DNA from 2 places in the Psychrosphaera aquimarina genome. Region 1 is predicted to be linked to the other one. Evidence: predicted binding sites of a transcription regulator. Region 1 holds the regulator's gene; the other holds the start of a gene.
What was found. The regulator FliA, encoded in region 1, starts transcription of late flagellar genes. The targets are predictions, from matches to a motif close to CTAAAGNTNNNNNNNNNNNNGCCGATA.
Positions count from the first base shown of each region.

Region 1 (8,869 bases):
TCTTGCGTGATGCATTATGGCTGATCATTATACTGGTTGCGGCTATTGTTGTGCCCAGTCTGATTGTTGGTTTAGTTGTTGCGGTATTCCAAGCAGCTACGTCTATCAATGAACAAACGTTAAGTTTTCTACCGCGCCTTATTGTGACATTATTGGCAGTAATATTTGCAGGACACTGGATCACCGGGGTAATAATGGATTTTACTATCGAGTTGATCCAACGAATCCCTTCCGTGATTGGTTAATAAAGGCCACTGCTGATGGATGTCTTGCTGCAACAATTGATGCAATTTCAAGCCGACCTACTCCTACCTCTGACACGTATTTCAGCCATGATGATGGTTATGGTTGGTGTTGGTGTTAAAACCATACCAGGACCGATTAAAACCGCGTATGCCGTTGCCATTACTATTATGGTGATGCCAATGTTACCGCCATCCCCGTTTAGTAATTTATTTTCATTTGAAATGGTTATCCGTGTTGCCCAACAGATTATTATTGGCAGTGCCGTTGGATTCATTTCCGTTATGTTTTTGCAAATATTTGTCATCGCTGGTCAAGCCATAGCCATGCAATCGGGTTTGGGTTTTGCCTCTATGGTTGACCCTGCTAATGGCATGAGTGTACCTGCGGTTGGTCAATTTTTCTTAATATTATCAACCTTGTTGTTTTGGACTATTGATGGTCATATCGCCATGATTCAATTAATAGTGCACAGTTTTCAAATTTTACCAATTGGCGAAGAGTGGCTAGCTACCGGAAGCTTTTATGATTTAGCGGTATTTGGTGGCTGGATGTTTGCTGCTGCGTTAATTTTGTCTATCGCGCCTCTTGTTGCTATGTTGGTGATTAACCTGAGTTTTGGCATCATGACGCGTGCGGCTCCACAGTTAAATATATTTTCTATTGGTTTTCCATTTACTATGATGTCTGGATTAATTGTTATGTGGATCACGTTGGAAAGTTTTGTCTTTCATTTTGAGAATAACTGGCAAATGTCACTCGAAATGATGTGTAAAATAATCGGTTGTTAACGGAGCAATAAATGGCAGATGATAGCGACGCAGAAAAAACCGAAGACCCCACTGCCAAGCGTCAAGAAGACGCCCGAAAAAAGGTCAAATCGCCCGTTCTAAAGAACTAGGAACAACCGGAGTCTTAGTCGCTGCGGCAGCCTCTCTGCTTATGTTTGGTGAAGGTTTAGCTATCGCACTAATGAATGTTATGAAGTCTCAGTTCACACTAGACCGAGATGATATGTATGACTCAACAAAAACGTTCAAAGCCATGGGCGAAATAATCTCCGAAATTTCTATGCCAATGTTTGCAATTTTTGCGTTCATATTATTGGCTGCATTTGTGGCCAATAGTTTATTGGGGGGATTAACTTTAGTTGGCAAGCCATGGCGCCAAAATTAAATAAAATGTCACCATCCAAGGGCTTTAAAAGGATGTTTGGTTCACAAGCATTAGTCGAATTAATTAAATCCATCTTAAAAGTGGCGGTGGTAGCTTTTGTTGGCATTATGTTAATCAAGATTTATATCCACGATATTCTGTACTTAAGTATTCAAGACTTACCGGGCAACACACATGAAGCTACATTATTATTAGCTTGGATTTTCATGGGATTATGTTGCTCTACTTTAGTCATTGCTATGGTTGATGTGCCATTTCAAATTTGGAATCACAACAAACAGTTAAAAATGAGTAAACAAGAAGTAAAAGATGAATATAAAAGTACCGAAGGTAACCCAGAAATAAAAGGCAGAATAAGACAAGCACAGCGTGAAATTTCACAACGTCGTATGATGAAAGAAGTACCCAATGCTGACGTGGTTGTAACCAACCCGACTCATTATTCTGTTGCTATCAAATACGATGTGAATAAGTCTATGGCGCCTTATGTGGTTGCAAAGGGTGCGGATTTAATGGCAATGCAAATAAGAAAAATAGCCAAAGAAAAAGAGGTGCCAATAGTTATTACACCTCTATTAACTCGTTCGATTTACTACACTACAGACTTAAATCAAGAGATCCCAGAACAACTGTTTGTAGCAGTGGCGCAAGTGTTAGCCTACGTTTATCAACTCGACTTATACAACAAAGGTAAAGGCAGTAAACCAAAAGACTTGTCTCGTAATTTACCAATACCTACAGAACTTAGACACTAATTTCACCAGTCAATTCCTTGACCAATAATATGGCCTGATCTTTGCTCCATAGCCTATTAGAAGGTAGTTATACGGTAGTTGAAATGGTACTCACAGCAAAATTAAATCAAGTTTTTCATAAAGATAACATGAAGTATATCAGTGGTTTAGGTGCACCAATTTTCATATTGGCGGCCTTGGCGATGGTTATTTTACCTTTACCCGCAATCATGCTCGATATTCTGTTTTCATTCAATATAGCCCTAGCGCTCGTTATTCTTTTGGTTACGGTTTACACTTTAAAACCTCTCGATTTTGGCGCATTTCCCTCTGTCCTATTAATAGCAACTGTATTGCGGCTGGCGCTTAACGTTGCCAGTACCCGAGTGGTTCTATTAGAAGGGCACAATGGTGGTGATGCTGCAGGACAAGTTATCGAAGCATTTGGTTCTGTGGTAATCGGTGGCAACTATGCCGTTGGTTTAGTGGTGTTTGCAATTTTAGTTATTATCAATTTTATGGTTGTTACTAAAGGGGCGGGACGTATCTCAGAAGTTACGGCTCGTTTTACCTTAGATGCGATGCCTGGTAAACAAATGGCGATAGATGCTGATTTGAATGCTGGTTTCTTAACACCAGAACAAGCAAAAGCTCGTCGTGAAGAAATAGGCAAAGAAGCTGATTTTTACGGTTCAATGGACGGTGCTTCCAAATTTGTAAAAGGTGACGCTGTCGCCGGTATTATTATCTTATTCATAAATATCATTGGTGGTTTATTCATTGGCATGATCCAACATGACTTGTTGTTTGGCGAAGCCGTAGAAATTTATACCATTTTAACCATTGGTGATGGCTTAGTTGCTCAAATCCCTGGTCTTTTATTATCAATTGGTACGGCCATTGTTGTAACAAGACAAAATACCGATGAAGAAATGGGCACTCAGTTTCATACTCAGTTAGGTGTTGAAAAAGTACTATATGTTGCTGGTGGCATTTTAACCATGATGGGTTTAGTACCAGGCATGCCGCATACAACGTTTTTGATTTTTGGCGGTTTACTGTTAGGTGGTGGATATTTGACAGCTAAGGCGACGGCGGACTTAGCACTTAAGAAAATAAAAGACCAAGAAGAAGATGCGGTTGATCCTAACGAAGCGACAGAGAATAAAGATGTAAGTTGGGATGATGTTTCACATGTAGATACGATTGGTCTTGAAGTGGGTTACCGGTTGATTCCACTTGTCGATAAAAGCCAAGGTGGTGAACTGTTATCTCGTGTTAAAGGCGTTAGACGTAAATTAAGCCAAGAGTTTGGTTTCTTAATCCCAGCTGTTCATATCAGAGACAACTTAGATTTGGACCCAAACACCTACCGTATTACGTTAATGGGCGTCACCATTGGTGAAGCTGAAATTAGACATGACCGAGATCTGGCGATTAACCCTGGTCAAGTATTTGGCAAAGTTGAAGGTATTGAAACTATCGATCCTGCATTTGGTTTAGAAGCCGTGTGGATTGACTCTAGTAATCGTGAGAAAGCACAATCTTTAGGTTACACAGTCGTTGACGCAGCAACGGTTGTAGCAACGCATATTAGTCAATTGTTAACCAACAATGCTTCACAATTAATTGGTCACGAAGAAACTCAAAACCTATTAGAGATGATCAGCAAAAATTACCCTAAATTGGTAGATGGCTTAGTACCAGAGATGCTGTCTTTGTCTGTGGTGACTAAAGTATTACAGAATCTATTAAATGAGGGCGTTCCAGTTCGTGACATGCGCTCAATATTACAAACCTTAGTAGAGTATGCACCTAAGAGCCAAGACTCTGATGTATTAACTGCAGCGTGTAGAATATCGTTACGTCGTTTTATTGTCCAAGATGCGACCGGTTCATCCACTGAAATTCCAGTAATTACATTAGTACCTGAGTTGGAACAGATGTTGCAACAGTCTATGCAGTCAGCTGGAAATGATGGTGCGGGCATTGAACCTGGGTTAGCAGAACGATTACAAACTTCGTTATCTGAAGCCCATAGAACTCAAGAGTTATCAGGCGAACCATCAATTTTACTAACGTCTGGGATGTTACGAAGCGTGTTATCTAGATTCATTAAACACAGCATCCCTGGCATGGTTATCTTGTCTTATCAAGAAATTCCAGAAGAGAAACAAATTAAAATAGTCAGTTCAGTTGGGTAATGCCATATTCTTGACGGAGATCGAAAGTGAAAATTAAACGTTATTATGCAAAAGATATGAGAACCGCTCTAAACCAAGTAAAGGAAGAGTTAGGTCCTGACGCTGTCATTATGTCGAATAAAAAGACGGCATCAGGCATAGAGATTGTGGCTGCCGTTGATAACGAATCAGTAGTCGAGAGTGCACAAGAAATCGCACAATCCATTACTCAAAAGCCAATGCAAGCTATGTCAGCATACAGTGGTATCGTTGAAGAATCTGAAGGCGAAAAAAGAATAGCTTCTTCGCTGGCTGAGTTGTTAAACAGACAAAGCCCAGCGCAAGATAAAAAAGTCTCAGCGCCTAATACGCCGTCTATAAAATCTACAGAATTAAGTAACCGTCAAAAATCCGAACGCGCAACACAAGTATTATCTCAACAAGCTGAATCTGAGTTTGAACAATGGTTGTCAAAGGCGAGAACCACAGTTGAAGAGACAAATAATCAGCAGTATTCAACAAAAGAAACTACCATTAACAACTCTGATCTGGATGATGAACATCAAGCAAGCGGTTTACATCAAGAGATGGTGGGTAATGTAGTTGATGCCGACTTTAACAGCGAGTTAGCATGCTTAAAGTCAGAAATGAGTTCAATAAAAGAATTATTGGAGCATCAAGTTTCAGAGTTAATGTGGCAAGATGTTGAAAGAAAATCACCGTTAAAAGCCATGTTAATCTCAAAATTAAAAGATATGGGGTTATCTAAAAAAGTTTCAGAACACTTAACTCATTTCTTATCAGATGATCTAGTTCAAGAAAATGCTTGGCAACATATGTTAACTTTGTTGACTGAGCAGTTAGATACGACAACCAATGAGATCATTACTCGTGGTGGTGTGTATTCACTTGTTGGCCCAACTGGAGTTGGCAAAACAACGACAATTGCTAAATTAGCTGCAAGGTATGCACAAATTCATGGTGCAGATAAAGTTGGCCTGATTACAACAGACAGCTTTAGAATTGGTGCGTTAGAGCAATTAGCAACGTATGCAAAAATATTAGGTTGCCCTTTAAAACAAGCAAAAAACACGGAAGAATTATCTGATGCTATCTATCAGTTACGCAACAAAAAATTAATATTGATTGATACCGCAGGTATGAGTCAAAGAGATTTGAAATTAACACAAAAGCTAAATCATTTATTAACCAAATCTAGAGTTAATATTAAGAATTATTTAGTTTTATCAGCAACGTCACAAATGAGCGTATTACAAGAAAGTGTTCAACATTTTAAAACAATACCACTTTCTGGCTGTATTTTTACTAAGATAGATGAGTCACTTAGTTTAGGTGAATTAATGAGTGTTGCGATACATAATCGGTTACCAATTGGTTATTTAACCAACGGTCAGAGAGTGCCAGAAGATATAAGAGTTGCAAATAGTGAAAAAATTGTGCACAAAGCTAATCAATTGTTTGAGTTAAAACAAAAAGTTAGAAAGAAACATAATAAGGTAGTGCCAAGAGCTGTTGGCATGTATGATTGATAAAACCTGTTCTGATCAGGCTAGTGGCTTGAGATATATGTCTTTGATGAAAAAAACAAAAGTAATAGCAGTAACTGGTGGTAAAGGTGGTGTTGGTAAAACGAGTGTTTCACTAAATACGGCCATTGCAATCGCCCAAACTGGTAAAAGTGTATTAGTACTAGATGCCGATTTAGGTCTTGCCAACTGTGATGTCATGTTGGGATTAAGAGTAGAAAAAACTTATCTCATGTGCTCTCGGGTGAAGCCGAACTAGACGATATTTTGGTTGAAGGTCCTCATGGGGTGAAAATTGTACCTGCCACTTCAGGTTCAATTGATATGGTTGAATTATCACCATCTCAACATGCCGGCTTGATACGCGCATTTAGTGAAATGAAAACGCCAGTCGATGTATTTATAGTAGATACGGCTGCGGGTATTTCAGATATGGTACTCTCATTCTCTCGTGCCTCACAAGAAGTATTAGTGGTCGTAACAGATGAACCAACGTCGATTACCGATGCATACGCACTAATGAAAATTCTTAATAGAGATCATGGCGTTGCCAAATTTAAAGTCATTGCCAACATGGTAAGGACCTTAAAAGAAGGGCAAAACCTATTTAAAAAGTTAACCTTAGTCACAGATAGGTTTTTAGATGTTAATTTAGAGTTAACCGCTATTATCCCATTTGATGAAAATTTAAGAAAAGCAGTACGTCGTCAAAGAGCCATCGTTGATGCTTTCCCTCGCTCTCCGTCTGCCATAGCATTTAAAACTTTAGCGACAAAAATAGATCATTGGCCTGTGCCTACCCACGCATCAGGTAACTTAGAGTTCTTTTTAGAACAATTGGTCAATTGAGAGGTACGTTTTGAACAATAAAGTTGCTGCCTACGAGGCTCAAGAAGTAGATATTTCTCAATTATTAGAGAAACATTCTGTTCTAGTAAAAAGAATCGCTCATCATTTAGCCGCAAGGTTACCAGACAGTGTTTTGGTTGATGATTTGATTCAAGCTGGAATGATAGGTTTGTTAGAAGCAGCAAAAAACTTTGATGGTTCAAAAGGTGCAAGTTTTGAAACGTACGCTGGCATTAGAATTCGTGGTTCTATGTTAGATGAAATACGTAAAGGTGATTGGACTCCAAGATCAGTTCACCGAAATGCAAGAATGATTGCAGATAGAATTTCCACATTAGAAGCTGACTTAGGCCGAGATGTAAAAGATACTGAAGTCGCTGAATCTCTTGATATATCACTCGCTCAATACCACATCATGCTTAAAGAAGCGAACGCCGGAAAAATCATCGGTATCGATGATATGGGCGTCAGTGAAGATGTGATATCAGTTAAAGAAGACTACGAAGCAGACGATACATATGTAGGCGTTGAAAGTAGTTCTTTTAAAAAATCAATTTCTTCGGCAATTAAAAACTTGCCTGAAAGAGAAGCATTGATATTATCTTTGTATTACGATGACGAATTAAATTTACGAGAAATTGGGGATGTTTTGAACGTAAGTGAATCACGCGTTAGTCAAATTCACAGTCAAGCTATGATAAGATTGCGTTCAAGATTAAAAGAATGGTTATAAAACTTGTAACTTCCTAATTTTAATTAATAATTAAGACAACTAATTTACCTCACTGGAGGATGCTTTGGATAAGAACATGAAAATTCTAGTTGTTGATGACTTTTCAACAATGAGAAGAATCATCAAGAACTTACTTCGTGACCTTGGTTTTACCAATGTACAGGAAGCTGATGATGGCAGTACCGCATTACCGATGTTACAAAATGGTGATTTTGATTTTGTAGTAACAGATTGGAATATGCCTGGTATGCAAGGAATCGATCTTCTTCGTGAGATACGTAAAGATGATAGCTTAAAACATATGCCAGTTATGATGGTAACCGCAGAAGCGAAAAAGGAACAAATCGTAGCAGCAGCGCAAGCTGGTGTTAATGGTTATATTGTTAAACCTTTTACAGCAGCTACCCTCAAAGGTAAGTTAGAAAAGATTTTCGAACGTCTAGAATAATCTTATTAGGAGTTAAATATGTCGTTAGAGACAACTCCGCAGATCAGTCTAGAAGAGGCTAAAGCGCTCGTTGTTGCGCTTGAATCTGGTGATGACCAATCTGCCAACGAAATACTCATGTCTGCAACTAGCCCTGAGAATAAAGAATTATTTGCTGAAGTTGGAAAATTGACTCGACAGCTTCATGATTCATTATCTAATTTTCAACTTGATCCTAAAATTGCCAATCTGGCTACGGATGATATTCCAGACGCAAAAGAAAGACTGAGTTATGTCATGAATTTGACAGAACAGGCAGCCAACAAGACTATGGATGCAGTGGACTCAAGTTTGCCACTGGCTGATAAAATAAATACTAGTCTGACGGAATTAAAACCTGAATGGGATAAACTCATGCAGCGGCAAATTCAGTTAGGCGAATTTAAATCTCTTTGTTATAGCATTAATGAATTCATGGAAGGGGCTGTAGTCGATGCAGCTCAGATCCACACTCATATGACTGAAATTATGATGGCCCAGGATTTTCAAGATTTAACTGGCCAAGTAATCAAACGAGTTATCGAATTAGTTAAGGATGTGGAAGATAGTTTAATTCACCTACTTACCGTATTCGGCGAACCAAATGCTAATACATCGAATGATACAAATAATGCTAATGAGAAAGAGCTTTCTGCCGATAACAATGGTGTAGAAGGTCCTATCATCGATGCTGAAAATCGTGAAGATGCGGTGTCAAATCAAGATGAAGTGGACGACTTGTTGTCAAGTTTAGGCTTTTAGATTAGGGAGCGGCCGCATGGCTTTGGATGTGGATCAAGAGATATTACAAGATTTCTTAATTGAAGCAGCAGAAATATTAGAATTATTATCTGAAGAATTAGTAGAACTGGAAAACGATCCAGAAAATGCTGGTTTATTGAATTCAATTTTCCGAGGCTTTCACACTGTCAAAGGTG
Region 1 is NZ_JAWCUA010000007.1:175,149-184,017, reverse strand. It holds gene fliQ (flagellar biosynthesis protein FliQ) at 1-245, shown strand, start outside; gene fliR (flagellar biosynthetic protein FliR) at 261-1,034, shown strand; partial or broken gene flhB (flagellar biosynthesis protein FlhB) at 1,123-2,174, shown strand; gene flhA (flagellar biosynthesis protein FlhA) at 2,258-4,357, shown strand; gene flhF (flagellar biosynthesis GTPase FlhF) at 4,384-5,886, shown strand; partial or broken gene RT723_RS07435 (MinD/ParA family protein) at 5,879-6,732, shown strand; gene RT723_RS07430 (RNA polymerase sigma factor FliA) at 6,743-7,465, shown strand; gene cheY (chemotaxis response regulator CheY) at 7,530-7,913, shown strand; gene RT723_RS07420 (protein phosphatase CheZ) at 7,932-8,693, shown strand; gene RT723_RS07415 (chemotaxis protein CheA) at 8,710-8,869, shown strand, end outside.

Region 2 (8,869 bases), on a different contig from region 1:
GAACTTAATAAATAGTCGCGTAACTCTTTGCATACTAAGCCCAACTGTTCTTGAGGGACTTTACGTAACTGCGGAGGGGTTAACGCTTTTTGTAAATTCGGGTAATTTGAAATGTCTACTGTCATAAGTGAACTTAATGGTCTCGTTCAATGATGTAATAAGCGAGTTGCTCTAATTGCTGCGTATTGTACGGTAATTGTTGCAAAGCGTGTACTGCTTGCGTAATTAAATTTTTAGCTTTTATTCTGGCACCGTCAAGCCCAAGCAACGCAGGATAGGTGGTTTTATTTGCAGCCACATCGGAACCTTGCGGTTTACCTAAGGTAAGAGTGTCTGAAGTGATGTCTAATACATCATCCCAAACTTGAAATGCCAGTCCAATAGCATCGGCATATTGACTTAAAATTTCAATCTCTTGTTCGTTAGCGTTACCACAAGTGGCACCCAATAATACTGCTGACTTGATCAGGGCACCTGTTTTTAAACGATGCATTTCTTTTAAATTAATTAATAAAACATCGGTTTCTAATTTAGTGGTATTTAATGTATTGGTTTGTTGCAAGTCAATTGATTGTCCAGCACACATGTCCGTTGCGGCTTGGGTTAATAAGCTAAACATCTTTACAATCTGGGGCGCAGTCACTTGCTGGTAATCATGTGAAGATAAAACATTAAATGCAAAAGACTGCAGGGTATCACCGGCTAAAATTGCAGTGGCTTCATCAAATTTGATATGACAGGTTGGACTGCCTCGTCGCAATTCGTCATCATCCATCGCTGGAAGATCATCATGGATCAAGCTATAAGTATGGATGGCTTCTAATGCAGCGGCTGGCGCATCTAAGTCGTGCAAGTCTGCTTTGAATAATCCGCCCGTGGCATAAACCAAAAATGGGCGAAGGCGCTTGCCGCCTAATAACAACGAATATTCCATTGCCTCTTTTAAGATGATTTCATCAACTGTGGCAGCACTTAACACTTGTGTTAAGAACTGCTCAATTCTTGTTTTATATTGAACAATCGCGTCTTGTAATCCAATATTAGATGAATCTTGTTCTGGTAACCCCATGGTTAACCTTCACCAAGCGCTTGTTCGTTAGCCGCAAAAGGTTGCAGTTCCAACTGGTCTTGTTTGGCCATCAGTATTTGCACTTTTTGCTCTGCTTCTTGCAGTTTTGACTGGCTTAGACGAGTTAATTCTATTCCGCGTTCAAATAACGCTAGAGATTGTTCTAGCTCAAGATCACCGGACTCAAGTTGAGATACTATGTTTTCTAGTTCACTAATTGCAGTTTCAAATGAAACGGATTTTTTGGTTGTCATGTTAACCTTAATTCAATTGCTCGCCAGTTGAAAATTAGCTGTGTAAATTACAGTACAAGGGGTGTTTATTCAATCAGAATCCATTAATATTGAGATAAGTGGTCTAAAGTTTAACCAGTTAACAATATAAGCGTTTGAATATATTTAAGTTGCAGGAAAATCTGTCGATAATTAAAGTGTTAGAGTCTGTTTCTGGCGAACCATATTTTATTATTTGTAGACTTGAGCTAACGGGTAATACATCAACCAACAACTAGGAGTTAAAAGTGGATATCGCAACGATTGTTGGAATAATTGGCGCTATCGGTTTCATTGTCATGGCAATGATCATGGGTGGCGGGTTAGGAATGTTTATCGATGTTCCATCGGTTGCTATCGTTTTTGGTGGGTCAACCTTTGTTTTGTTAGCAAACTACACATTAACTCAATTTATCAGCGCAGGTAAAATTGCCGGTAAAGCCTTCTCATTCAAAATTGAAACGCCTGAAGAACTCATCGAAAAAATTGTTGAACTTGCCGATGCTGCCAGAAAAGGTGGTTTTTTAGCGTTAGAAGAAGCTGAAATCTCTAATGATTTTTTACAAAAAGGTGTCGACCTATTAGTTGATGGCCATGATGGTGATGTTGTTCGTGCCACCTTATCTAAAGATATATCGTTAACCACAGAACGTCATGATTTAGGCGCGGGTATCTTCAAAACCTTAGGGGACATTGGTCCAGCGATGGGGATGATAGGAACTTTGGTTGGTTTGGTTGCTATGTTATCAAACATGGATGACCCAAAATCAATTGGACCTGCGATGGCGGTTGCTTTGTTAACAACATTATACGGTGCCTTTTTGGCCAACGTAATCGCATTGCCTATGTCGAATAAATTAGGATTACGCGGACAAGAAGAAAAACTAAATCAAAGTTTGATCATGGATGGTGTGTTAGGCATTCAAGATGGTCAAAATCCAAAAGTCATTGAAGGTGTATTACGTAACTATTTACCAGCATCAAAACGTGAAGTGAACACAGAAGAATAGTAGGGCAAGTCCCGATTGTTTAAACGTGTTGCCCCTTAAACTGAACTGAGAATAGAATGTCTGAAGAAGAATGCCCAAAATGTCCTCCCGAAGGTCTGCCCGCATGGATGGGAACCTTCGCCGATCTCATGTCATTGTTGATGTGTTTCTTCGTATTGTTATTATCCTTCGCGGAAATGGACGTATTAAAGTTTAAACAAATAGCGGGCTCAATGAAGTTTGCTTTTGGTGTTCAAAACAAACTTGAAGTTAAAGATATCCCAAAAGGGACCTCAGTTATTGCCCAAGAGTTTCGCCCAGGTCGCCCTGATCCAACCCCTATTCCTATTTTGCAGCAACAAACCATAGAGATCACCCAACAAGTATTAGAGTTTGAAGAAGGTGAAGATGAATCTGCTGGTGGACGCCAAGAGCAAACCGCAGAACTTCGTGGTGGAATGAGTTCTGCAACCGCAGAATCTGAATCAGAAAGTTCATCAGAAGCAGCCGCTGAGCAAGAAGAAGTTAATGAGTTAATGAAAAAAGTGGCTCAACAACTTGAACAAGAAATTATCGATGGCGCGATAGAATTAGAATCGTTAGGCCAACAGATAATAATTCGAATTCGTGAAAATGGGGCTTTCCCATCAGGCTCGGCGTATTTACAAAATCAATTTAAACCTATTGTCAGAAAGATCGCTATTTTGTTGAATGATGTGCCAGGTGAAGTGACCGTCTCTGGACATTCGGATGATATAAATGTGACTAATGAATTGTTTTCAAGCAATTGGGAATTATCTTCAAAACGCGCTGTGGCGGTGGCAATTGAAATGCTTAATGCACCAGGCTTTGATAAATCTAGACTAATAATTACGGGCCATGCGGATACGCGCCCATTAGTTCCAAATGACTCGGAAGTGAACCGTAAACGTAATCGTCGGGTAGAGATCTCTATCATGCAAGGTAAAGCTATGGAGTCCGACCCAATTAGAATGAGTAACGTACAAGAATAGCTGTGGTTAATTGCAGCTATTTCTTATAACACCATCTATGTTATTGAAGTTGGTGTTAATTCTCTCTACGCTTTTCCACACCGCCAATCAAGTGTATAATCTCGCCAATTTTTAGGTCTAGCCTACTTGCATGCCAATTGAATCCTTTCAAACATTGGTAATGTGGTTACAACACCAATGAGAAGTTATGAGATTAATCGTAAAATACCATCCAGAAATAAACATTAAAAGTCGCTCAGTACGTAAGCGCTTTAGCAAATTATTAGAGTCAAATATACGCGTTATTGTTAAGCGTATTTATGAGTCGGCGCATGTAATCGCTCGCTGGAGTGATGTGGTTATTGAGACACCTGATTTATCCCGTGAATTAGAGCTGGAGATCATAGACGCGGTGTCTCGTATTCCCGGTGTCGATCAATACAATGAAGTGGTTGAATATCCATTTGTTGATTTTGATACTGCATTTAAAGATGTTGCTCGCCATTGGCAAAGTGAAATAGAGGGTAAAACTTTTTGTGTCCGTATTAAACGTTCAGGAACACATGATTTTACTTCGTCTGAATTAGAGCGTTATATCGGTGGTGGATTAAATCAAGCCGTTGAGTCGGCTAAAGTTTCTTTAAGAAAACCGGAGATAACCGTTAAAGCTGAATTACGTGAAGACCGTTTTCAAGTCATTAAAACGCATCATAAAGGTTTAGGCGGTATGCCTCTTCCTACCCAAGAAGATGTTCTGTCTTTGATTTCAGGTGGTTTTGATTCAGGTGTTGCCACTTATCATTTGATGCGCCGAGGTGCTCGTACTCATTTCTGCTTCTTTAACTTAGGTGGTAAAGAACATGAGATTGGTGTTAAACAAGTATCTTATGAAATTTGGAAACGTTACAGCAGCTCACATAAAACTAAGTTCATCGCCGTTGATTTTGATCCAGTAGTAGCCGAGATATTAACTAAAATAGATAACGGATTAATGGGTGTTGTCCTTAAACGCATGATGATGCGAGCTGCATCACAAGTAGCAGACCGTTTAGGCATTAAAGCATTAGTGACTGGTGAAAGTTTAGGGCAGGTTTCTAGCCAAACGTTAACAAACTTAAATGTAATTGACCGCGTAACAGAAACTCTTATTTTGCGTCCTCTTATCCATTTGGATAAAGCGGAGATTATTGATACTTCTCGTAAAATAGGTACGCACGATTTTGCTGCGGCCATGCCAGAATATTGTGGTGTTATCTCTAAAAAACCAACAACCCGTGCAGTGTTATCAGAGATTATTGCAGCGGAATCAAACTTTGATATGAGTATCTTAGATGATGCGGTGAATAATGCGGATGTAATGGATATTCGTGATATCGCCAAACAAGCCGCTGAAGAAGTTCAAGAGCTTGAACAAGTCACTGAGCTGCCTGTTGATGCGGTTGTGGTTGATGTGCGGAGTCCTGATGAAACCGACGATTCACCATTAGTTTTAGAAGGGATTGAAGTCATTGAAATACCATTCTTTAAACTAGCGACCAAGTTTGGTGACTTAGATCAGAGCAAACCTTACTTCCTATATTGTGATCGTGGAGTGATGAGCCGTTTACAAGCTTTATTATTGCACGAAAATGGCTTTAAAACGGTTAAGGTTTATCGTAAATAATTATTGTTTTATTGGATAAATAATCAATAAATGAGCGATCCGTTAGCAATAACGCGATCGCTTTTTTGTACTTAAACATCCCTTTACCATTTTCATAGATAAAAATTGCAAAGGGATGCTGTAGATAGAAGTGTACATTTGCAATCGACTAGCGTTAACTTTCAATGAGGGAGAAGTATTAATTCTCTTTATCCCTTGGCATCATAAGCATATAGATAAAATTATTGGAATAAATATGGCTGCAATAAAACAAACAGAACAAGAGATCATTGAGCAATTAGCTGACATAAATAACTCGTTACCAGACGATAAACAATGGGCTATTATTGACGGTAAACTGCAAAAGCAGTTTGTATTTAAAAATTTTATTCAGGCATTTGGTTGGATGACACAAGTAGCCATGCACGCTGAAAAGTTAATCCATCATCCAGAGTGGTTTAATGTTTGGAATAAAGTTGATGTTAAATTAACCACTCATGACGTTGGTGGGTTGTCCGATTTAGACTTTAAAATGATTAAACGTATGGAAAAGTTGTTAGAACAATAAGCGCATTATGAATTACTTAGCCCATGTGCACTTAGCAAACGTCACAAATACTTCTAAAACAGGCAGTTTATTAGGCGATTTTGTGAAAGGGCAAGTCAGTGGGCTAAATTTTGATAATGAAATTAAACAAGGTATTCAATTACACCGCTCAATCGATTCGTTCACAGATGCTCACCGCTATACAAGATCATTAACCGTGCAACTTGGTAAATTAAGACGTTACGGCGGGATTATTATTGACGTTTTGTATGATCATCAGCTGGCGTTAAATTTTGATCAATTTCATCACCAGTCACTTAATCGTTTTGCCAAAGAGTGTTATGCAGAGTTAGATACAGAGCTTGCCGCGTTACCTGACTCTTATGTAAAAACAGTCAAGGAAATGAAACAGATGGATTGGTTATCCGGTTATGGCGAATTGCCTAACATTGAACGTGCTTTGATTGGCATTAGTAAGCGTTTAAAAAGGCCTGTAGATTTAACGCAATGTCTTGATTGGTATCAAACTAATCAAGATAACATTGAGTTAGGATTTAGTGAGTTTTATACAGATTTAATTAATTTTGCTTGCAAGCAGGTGATGAATAATAGTAAAAACTGACTATAGTCAAAAAGATAACTCTCTCACCTCTTTTCTGTAGTTAGAGTTTGTTATTAAATTAACTTAAGGGGGCGTTAGATGAAATCCGATAACATGGACGAAAAAATTAATAATCTTCCCATGTTACCAACTATCGTTGTGAAACTGATGACCTTGTCACCGCAAGATAATGCTTACTTTGATAAGGTATTAGAGTACGCAGAACAAGATCCATTATTAGCTCTCAAAATTATTAAAATTAGTAATTCCGTTAAATATAGTTCGGTTAAACCGGTATTGAATCTCAAAGAAGCAATCATCCGCCTGGGGGTAAATGAAATTCATGGGTTAGTGGCTTCAATTGCGGTTACTAAAGTATTTGTTCCTAACTCTCCTGCAGAAAAACGATTGTGGCAGCATTCCATTCAAGTGGCCTTTGTTGCACGTATGTTAGCTAACAAGCAGCCTGAACTAGAACTCGATGCGGAAAAAGCCTATCTATGTGGCTTATTTCATGATCTCGGTTTATTTTTACGTTTTGAACAAGACCAGGAAGAGTTTAATCATATTGATGATTTTGTTTGGTCTACACCAAAACAGCATTTAATCGCCGAAAAACAGTTATTTGCACAAAGTCATAATGAATTGAGCTGTAAAATTTGCAGAGCTTGGGGCACTCCGTCTCCTATTCCTGAAATTGTGTTACTGCATCACACTTATCAACTTCCTGCCAAAGTGACGGTGCATCCTAAATTAACCAATATGATCCGAATTTTACAATTAGCTGATATTTGTAGTGAAATGTTTCGAGTTGGCGACGGTAATAGTGCCGAATTGGTGGTCGAAGCTATAAATGAAGCACCAAATTTAAAATTATGGTGCGATAGTAACGCAGAGTTATACGCTATTATTGATGCTAGACTGTCGACTTGTATGATTGACGCTGAGCATGTCTATAAACAATTAGGGATTTAATAAAAATTAAGTATTTGCTCACTTAATCGTAAATAACCCCTCAAAGGATTCATCCTCTTCTACACATTTGATAAAGGCATTAACGGCAACCGGATCGAATTTTGTGCCTTTTCCTTCTTTTATTGTTTTAATCGCGATTTTAGTTCCTATGGATTTTCGATAAGGACGGTTATTTGACATAGATTCATAGGTGTCTGCAATTGCTACAATTTTTGCTTCTAGACTAATTTCATTCCCTTTTAACCCCTTAGGGTAACCAGAACCATCAATACGTTCATGATGTTGACTGACAACCTCATAAATAGGCCAAGGTAGTGTGTAACCTTCAAATAAGTCCCCGCCATAAGCAGCATGTTTTTTTATTAGTTCAAACTCTTCTGGTTCAATTGTTCCCGGTTTATACAGTAATTCCATCGGGATTTTTATTTTACCAATATCATGAATACTTGCGCCTAAACGAAGGCATGTCATTTGATAAGGGGTGAGATTAAGTTTTATTCCTATTTTTTGTGCAACAAAAGCGACGTTTTTTTGGTGTTCGTGAGTGTAGGGATCTCGATACATTAAGGTTTGAGATAAAATTTCATACATAGCCAGAAAGATGTCGAGAGATTCTTTACTGATTAATACATCTTCTTCTGTATAAACTTCAGTTCTAGGTTGAATCATAAAATCTCCGTATTCTAATCAAATATAGTAAAGAGGTATTAAAGTGAACTTTGATAAAGTCATTGTATAAAATTAGTTGAGCAATCAATTTTAGCAATGTTTTAATCTTAAAAATAAATCTAATCTAATCTCTTGTTTTAAATGTAGTTATTGTTTATTTTTATTTGCAGTTAACATTTTATCCATATCAGAAACCGTTGCTGGTTTACCGAAATAATATCCTTGCAGTTCTTCAACAGCAATGTCATTGAGGAATGAGTGCTGTTCCACAGACTCTATACCTTCAGCAATTACCCCCATATTTAAACTGTGCGCCATGGAAATAATTGCTTTAGTAATATCTTGTGACTCTTTATCGCTGGTGATCTCGGAGATAAATGAGCGGTCAATCTTCAGTCTGTCCATTGGGAACTGTTTTAAGTAACTTAATGAAGAATAGCCCGTACCAAAGTCATCAATGGATAATGCGATGCCAAGATCTTTTAGTTTTTTCATGGTTAATAACGCAGTGTCTAGTTCTTCAATAACACAGCTTTCAGTGAGTTCTAATTCTAAATAATGTGGGTCAAGTTCGACTTCAGTTAAGGCATCAATCACCTCGTCAAATAGGTCTGGGTTGGTGAATTGTTTAGACGATAAATTTACCGCGATTCTAAAATTGGTATGTCCTTGCAGTTGCCAGCGCTTTGCTTGAAAACATGCTTGTTTCATAATCCAATTACCGATTTCAAGTATAAGCCCACTGCTTTCAGCAACTGGTATGAAGGTGTCTGGCCCTACTAAACCACGCACAGGGTGACGCCATCTTGCTAATGCTTCTGCACCAATAATACTGCCATCTTTTGAAGAGACTTGAGGCTGGTAATGCACTTCAATTTCATTATTGGCTATAGCTTTAGATAAATCGGATTCGAGTCTTGCTCTTTCGTGTAAACCTTCTTTTATATCACTTGAATAAAAGCATATTGAAGCGTCTTTTTGCTCCATAGCACGATTTAACGCGGCTAACGAAGCAGCCTTTAATTGAAATGCATTATCACCATCAGAAGGGTAATTACATACACCAATATGAACAGGAAGACGAAAATGGTCATCTTGAATGATGTAAGAAGG
Region 2 is NZ_JAWCUA010000010.1:728,727-737,595, forward strand. It holds gene dxs (1-deoxy-D-xylulose-5-phosphate synthase) at 1-125, opposite strand, end outside; gene ispA ((2E,6E)-farnesyl diphosphate synthase) at 134-1,069, opposite strand; gene xseB (exodeoxyribonuclease VII small subunit) at 1,072-1,323, opposite strand; gene pomA (flagellar motor protein PomA) at 1,590-2,351, shown strand; gene RT723_RS15345 (flagellar motor protein MotB) at 2,408-3,343, shown strand; gene thiI (tRNA uracil 4-sulfurtransferase ThiI) at 3,531-4,985, shown strand; gene RT723_RS15355 (4a-hydroxytetrahydrobiopterin dehydratase) at 5,221-5,532, shown strand; gene RT723_RS15360 (acyl carrier protein phosphodiesterase) at 5,540-6,133, shown strand; gene RT723_RS15365 (HDOD domain-containing protein) at 6,212-7,087, shown strand; gene RT723_RS15370 (HD-GYP domain-containing protein) at 7,106-7,756, opposite strand; gene RT723_RS15375 (EAL domain-containing protein) at 7,904-8,869, opposite strand, start outside.
Region 2: a site for FliA is predicted at 1,467-1,493, ahead of pomA (flagellar motor protein PomA). Genes of this name have one in related genera too.